DNA from 2 places in the Paenibacillus wynnii genome. Region 1 is predicted to be linked to the other one. Evidence: predicted binding sites of a transcription regulator. Region 1 holds the regulator's gene; the other holds the start of a gene.
What was found. The regulator LexA, encoded in region 1, represses DNA repair genes until DNA is damaged. The targets are predictions, from matches to a motif close to CGAACATATGTTCG.
Positions count from the first base shown of each region.

Region 1 (3,417 bases):
TAAAAGAAGAGACTGCAGCAATTAACTTGTGGTGGTCAGTTATCGGAAACATTAAGATAAGCTTTATCATTGCCGCAATACATAACAAAGAAGCTCCGATGAAAGTAAATAGGTACATTAAAAAGATGAGCATAACAATACCCCCTATAACCTATGATTCAATGGTAACCTTTTGGTTAAAGCTCACTATTAATAAATATGTACTCTTTCTTGAAAGATACGTAATACAAATAGAAAAAACTCCCCCTTTATAGAAGGGGAGTCACAGGTGGCGCTAAATTAAAGCGATGGCTAACAACGTGAACAGGCTCAGCGTTAAGATTTGGTTACTATAAGGATTTCCATATGGATAGGGATAAAAGGCCGAGGTTTTAACGCGTCCACCTTGCTCCGGTTTGAGATAAACATTATTTCTGTCGACATCCATGATAACTCCCACATGTTGCTGACCATCCACAGTTAAAATACGCACCTTTTTGTTCTTACAGTGCAAGCAATTGTAATATGCATCCATAGATACAACCCTCCTCCTTTTCCTTATTAACTTATGGAGAATCGGATTGATGGTAACGGCAGAGTTGCTTAAATTTAAATTAATGTCCTTACGAGTCTAATCACGTCAGTTCCTTATTGTAACTCTTGTTCCTACATTAACCTTGCTTGCTAGTTCGAGCACGTCCGCATTATACATACGAATACAGCCTTGCGATACTCTCTTGCCGATAGATGAGGGGTTATTAGTGCCGTGAATGCCGTAGTGCGGCTTAGATAGCCCCATCCAGAAAGCTCCGAAAGGACCGCCGGGATTGAGCTGTTTGTTGATAATTGTGTATTCACCTTCGGGAGATCGGTTGAGTATCGTTCCAATTCCGACAGGAAATCCTCGGACGACTATATCATCTTCTAAAAGATATAACATGCGTTGAGACAAATCGACGATGATACGAATAGTTGGCATAATCATCAGCACTCCTTTCGATGTAGAATATGTTCCAACAGCCTAGGATGTTCAGAGTTGAAAGTCACAGCAGCGAACAGTGTAATAGGGTTTGTACAACAAAAAGGCTGATTTCGCAACATGATGCGAATCAGCCTTTTTGTTGTGCTCTGAAAAAATAAATAAGGAAATTAATGAATATCTCGGAACAATCCAATAACTCTGCCTAATATCGTTACGCGGTTAAGGCGTAAGGGTTCATAGGCCGGGTTCTCAGGCTGCAGGCGAATATGATCACGTTCTTTATAGAATGTCTTAACCGTTGCTTCATCTTCATCAGTCATAGCAACTACGATATCACCGTTGTCAGCCGTTTGCTGCTGCCGAACAATAACATAGTCTCCATTCATTATTCCTGCTTCAACCATACTGTCACCGAGAACGGACAGCATAAATACTTTGTTATCCCCTACAAAGTGAGAGGGTAGCGGAAAGTAATCCTCAATATTCTCTGTTGCTGTGATCGGTAGACCTGCAGTTACCTTACCTACAACCGGAACACGGGTGATCGTCTGTGCAAATTGATGAACGTTATCAGAATCTTCTTGACCCAGAAGTTCGATCGCGCGTGGCTTCGTGGGGTCACGGCGGATAAGTCCCTTCTTCTCCAGGCGGTCTAGATGACCATGAACAGTGGAACTGGATGCAAGTCCTACAGCTTCACCTATTTCACGAACGGAAGGTGGATAACCCTTGCTGCGGACTTCGCTACGTATAAACTCCAGAATCGCCAATTGACGACTTGAAATCTTGGACATCGGAATCAACCCCATATAGTAATGTTTGGGAAAATTATAACATAGAACTACCGTTCGTACAAACATAAGTTCTAAAACTAAAGAAAAGGGAACAATTGTTCGAAAATAGTATTGATTCAAACACATGTTCGTGTTATATTATTTTTGAAAGTAAGAACAAGTGTTTGGAGGGTGATATTTCATGTTAAAATATAGCACATACCGCAGCATTTATAAAGAGACACCGAGGGTTGATCCTATAGAAAATCGTTTTTCATCCGTTCGTATGATTTCGTCTTTATTTATGACCAAAGCATTCCGGCAGGCAAATTTGATTAAGGTCTTGATGATTCTCATGCTCGTAGTTTCCGGGTTTACAGTAGTAGGTAATGTCTTCGCCAGTTCTATTGCTCAGGTTAAACATCAGGAGAAAATAGTAGTCGTTGAACGTGGTGATACGCTTTGGAGTATTGCATTGAAGAATAAACCGTCTGACATGAGAACAGTCGTATATATAGAAGGAATTAAACAATACAGTGGGTTAGAGAACAGTAGTATTCAGGCAGGAGATATCTTATCTCTTCCTATTTATTAAGATTTAAGGAAGTGTGAATTACATATCGAAGAGCTTGCAGGGGGTAGACCTTGACAAGCTCTTTTTCTCATGGCAAAGTTAGTATGAATTTATAAGGGAGGGAAGAGCAGTGGATATCGATAAACTGGTCGCGCGGATTAACGAATTAGCACGCAAACAGAAGTCCGTTGGCCTGAATGAAGAAGAACTGGCAGAACGAGCGAAGCTTCGTGAAATCTATCTGGGCAACATACGGAATAATTTCCGTACTCAGTTGAACACTATTGAGATTGTAGATAATGATAAGCATGATAAAGGTAACAAGGGACTGTTACATTAATTCCTTTTTCCTTTTCATAGATATTACAGAACGACTAGGGGGAAATCACATGGCCCGTTCTTGGGAAAGAATGGTTCAACGCAACTCGCAAAAAATCAACCAGCAAAGAAAGAAAGCAGGCAAAGATTCAATTCATGCTTCCACTGTATCCACAAAAAGCGGAGATGTGTATAGAGGACGTAATATTGTTCTGCCTGTAGTACTGATAGGACTTGGAATTATGTACTGGATGGTCGGAACCTTAGATGAAGTAAAGGGCAATGGTTCTCTGATGAATTGGCTTGGGATCGTTCTTTATTTTGCTTTGGCAGCACTTCTTTTTTTCCGTCGTCCATACCTGAAGGTGGAACGTGCAAGACTCTCGACCTTCAAGTTTAACCGTGAACGCTTTCTTGGAGCGGCGGATATTGAGAAAATCGTTCTCTCCCGCGGTTCTGTAATCATTAAGCATAAGGGTAAGCGGATGAAATGGATTTTCTCCAAGTTAATCAATCGTTATGATACTGCAGTCATGGGAGAACGTTTGGAGCAGTTTGCCACAGCTAATAACATCACAATAGAACGCGAGTAGAATCACGCATCATGATTATTGAGGAAGAGGGAGAAATCTAATGCCGATTACCGCCGTACTGTTTGATCTGGACGACACGCTGCTCTGGGATGAACGCAGCATTGAGGAAGCATTTGAATTTACTTGTAAAGCAGCGGGAGATTCCGTTAACCCTCAGGAACTGGAGGAAGCGGTGCGCAAGGAAGCAAGAGGTCTATA
Region 1 is NZ_JQCR01000003.1:1,320,209-1,323,625, reverse strand. It holds gene PWYN_RS21455 (hypothetical protein) at 1-133, opposite strand, end outside; gene PWYN_RS21450 (hypothetical protein) at 275-514, opposite strand; gene PWYN_RS21445 (L,D-transpeptidase) at 620-958, opposite strand; gene lexA (transcriptional repressor LexA) at 1,129-1,755, opposite strand; gene PWYN_RS21435 (LysM peptidoglycan-binding domain-containing protein) at 1,937-2,329, shown strand; gene PWYN_RS21430 (DUF896 domain-containing protein) at 2,439-2,648, shown strand; gene PWYN_RS21425 (hypothetical protein) at 2,698-3,219, shown strand; gene PWYN_RS21420 (HAD family hydrolase) at 3,260-3,417, shown strand, end outside.

Region 2 (3,417 bases), 830 kb from region 1:
AGCTAGCGGGGACACTCTGTTGTTGTCATTTCCTCCGTTGCGGACCCCATTGTTCAACATGTTGCCAGCTCTGTTCATAGCGCCTGTGCCATTGGTTCCATTCGTGGTGTCGGTACCCATAGTTCCAATGCCATTCGTACCGTTTCCGCCTTGATTGTTACCACCCATGCCTGTAGTTCCGGCTGCACTTGATGCGGAACCAACACCTAACAGACTCATGGATAAAACTGAACAGCACACAAAGCTTTTTATCAGCTTATTCAAGTTGTTATGCCTCCTTTGTTGTTTATCGCTGATAATTTCCCCACATCTCTCGTCATTTATTCAAAAAAATGATATCCACAGTTTTACTACCAGGATCGAAAGTAACGGTTGCTCCCAACGCCTGAGCTATGGCCCGTATAGGTGCATAAGTCGTCCCTGAATCAATAAACCCTTCCGTAAGTTTCTGACCGTTTAAGGTTATCGTTACTTTTGATTCGGTATTCACCTCGTTGTCACCCCCGCTAATCCGTGTTAAGTGATCCTGAACCTGCTGTGCAGTAGGACGCTTGCCTGTCCGCAGTAGATTAATCGTCAGGCCGAAGGTGATCTGCAGATGGGAGTTGTCTTTAAAAGAGGTCCAATCTCCACCCCATTCAAAACCAAGCTGCTTGGCAACTGTTACAACTTCCTGCCAGTCCGCTTTGCGGTCTTGGTCAAGGTCACGACTCATGTTCCAGGAAACGGTTTTACCATCCGGCTGGAGCAGTGCGAAATCGACCGCTAAGCCATAATTATGATAACTGGTTCCTCCCCTAGCGTAAGTAACGATAGGTCCCGGTTTGCTTCTACCCTGCGCGTACAGCGCATTTTGCTCAGCAATAGTCCGCAACCCCTGTGTAATAATGATGGGAACACCCTTGAAGAAGCATTGTTTTATTAATTCTTTGGTATATGCCACCAGAACGGGATTAAGCCCTTTAAGACGCACTTCAGATTTGTCCTGTACTTGATCCAGAGTAAGCATATTATCACCCCCTGGTATATGTAATGTTATAAAATCACACTTGCTTGTACTCATAACCCGGATATCTCATAAACCCTTAGGGAAATATATAAAAGAAAGGTGGGATAACTTTATGGATATCCATAGTGATAACTACAAAATCGCAGCGCTTAGTGATCAAGAGGAAGCCGTTGCGATCATACAGAGAGCTGAGGACGCTTTATCTAATCTAACCGGGAATAACTCCGTTACCTTGATCGCCTATGAAAAAAACGGTGGTAACGACTCCAAAGAGTAGTCACCCACCGTCTTAGTTCTTTATCACCCTTACTGTTAACACGTATACACTTCAACGATATTATCCAGAGCAATCCATTTCCATTCTTCCGCCCACTGCAGTTTTATCTCACGCGTGTGGGCATGAATGGAGGTTATAAACCCACTAAGCCTAATATCCTCAAATGGGTCGAATAGGACTATAGTTACCCGAACATGGTTCCGCAGAGACAATACGAGCGTCCGCTCCATCTCCTCCTGCTTTTGATCATCGAGGGTTGGCTTCTCACGACGCAGGGTCTCCCGTTCATCGCGTCTAATCCGGCTTTTATGCTCCGGCAGCATCATGCGGCTGCTTTCCCACAGCCCATTTCCGTCCAGTTTTTTGGCCATTGAATTCATTTCTCCCTCCGCGCAACTCTATTCCTCAATATAGGAACGTATGTTTGTATTATACTCAATGCTGTAACGATTTATCAATAAGAAATAAGTGACAAATATCTCTACCATTTACATCCTAATATATGTATAATTTTGTGTATCTCTTTATAGTGAAAGGAGCCTCGCCCTTTGAAGAAAACCGCTCCACTACTTATGATGATACCTGCATACATAGTCATTCTGTTCCTTGTAGTATTTCAGAACCATTCGTTTTCAGACTTTACAAAAGGAAGTGTAATCGGAATCGTTATTGGACTTATCCTTGCAACCGTATTCATAATCCTATTGCAGCTGTGTGGGATACAATTAAAACAGTGGAAGCATAAGAAATTCAAAGATAGGTTACTCCGATCTAAATAAACTTTAAACGGACAATGTAAAAAGGCGCTGACAAATTAATTTGTCGAGCGCCTCTTTGTTAATTTAATACTTCAGATCTTATTTGGATACAACCGTTGATTCAGCATCCACAAGCCCCGAAGCTACTCTTGCCTCATTCAGCTTGGAAATCCCGTACATCATGGCGAGATCAGCATTTTGATTTAATTCTTTAAATTGCTCAGCCGTCACGGTAGCGGAATCCGCGCCCTCGGACGCCTGCTCTTTAAGGGAGTAAGCACTTTGAAAGGCTATTTTGGAATCTTCCAGAAACGTTCTAATATCTTGGGGCAACCCCGAGGAAATTTTTACGTCATTGACCTGTTCCAAGAGATCAGTAGCTGTGTTCTGAAATTTATCTATTGATTTCTTCAACTGCTTGTCCGAAGCTTTTCCAGCGGAATAGGAAGTGAGTGACTCATTGAAATCCTCTAACGAAGATTTCCCTTCCTGTTCGATCGCTGACATTTCATCAAAGAATTGTTGCACATGGGCCTGAATGTCTTCTTTAGAGACAATAGCCGCAGGCTCATTGCTGCAGGCGCTGAGTAAGATACATACCATAATCAGTCCCACTAATAACAGTTTTTTCATTTCTCTATCCCTCCTACTAAATCATAATGGGGAGTTTTGTAAAGAGCAATGAAATATTTGTAAAAATAGAGGATGCATACTTTATCCATTATGTGAAAACAATAATTCAAAGTGAAGATGAGGGAGGTCCAATAAAAATGAACATCCAACGCGCAAAAGAGATTGCCAAATCACCTTCTATGGCTAAGGTGTTCTATGAAGGAGTCCCTATTTATATTCAAAATGTGGATGAAGGCAACGAAGTGGCTAGAATCTTCCCCCTCGATCACCCTGAACAGGAACAAGAGGTTCCTTTGAACAACTTGGAAGAACGCTAAATCATTAGAAAGTACTTACTCCGTAAAAAAAGGCAGCAGCGGCTGCCTCTTCTTAATTTTTACAACTTTTAATTTAGACTTTTTTCTCCATATATAGAGCGAAACTCATCCTCAAGCATAGCCATCAAAATCATGTCATGAAACTCCCCGTCCTGATACAGACTATCCCGTTCAATCCCTTCCCGTTGAAATCCAATCTTCTCATACACATGCATGGCTCGAGGATTAAAGTCGTAAACCCCAAGATGAATCCGATGTAAATTCAAGGTGTTGAAGCCGTAGCGGATCATATGTATCATTGCTTCTGTGCCGTATCCCTTGCCGCGATGCTGACTCCCTTGTATGCAAATCCTAATATTTGCACTCCGATTGATAGGGTCGATTTCGTTCAACACCACTTCACCTACCAGTTGATCTGTGCCC
Region 2 is NZ_JQCR01000003.1:2,149,643-2,153,059, forward strand. It holds gene PWYN_RS30185 (WGxxGxxG family protein) at 1-264, opposite strand, end outside; gene PWYN_RS30385 (M15 family metallopeptidase) at 317-1,009, opposite strand; gene PWYN_RS29715 (hypothetical protein) at 1,122-1,286, shown strand; gene PWYN_RS25455 (YolD-like family protein) at 1,322-1,657, opposite strand; gene PWYN_RS25465 (hypothetical protein) at 2,144-2,677, opposite strand; gene PWYN_RS25470 (small acid-soluble spore protein H) at 2,815-2,994, shown strand; gene PWYN_RS25475 (GNAT family N-acetyltransferase) at 3,063-3,417, opposite strand, start outside.
Region 2: the regulator LexA is predicted to act here: its motif matches at 1,700-1,713, upstream of PWYN_RS25455 (YolD-like family protein).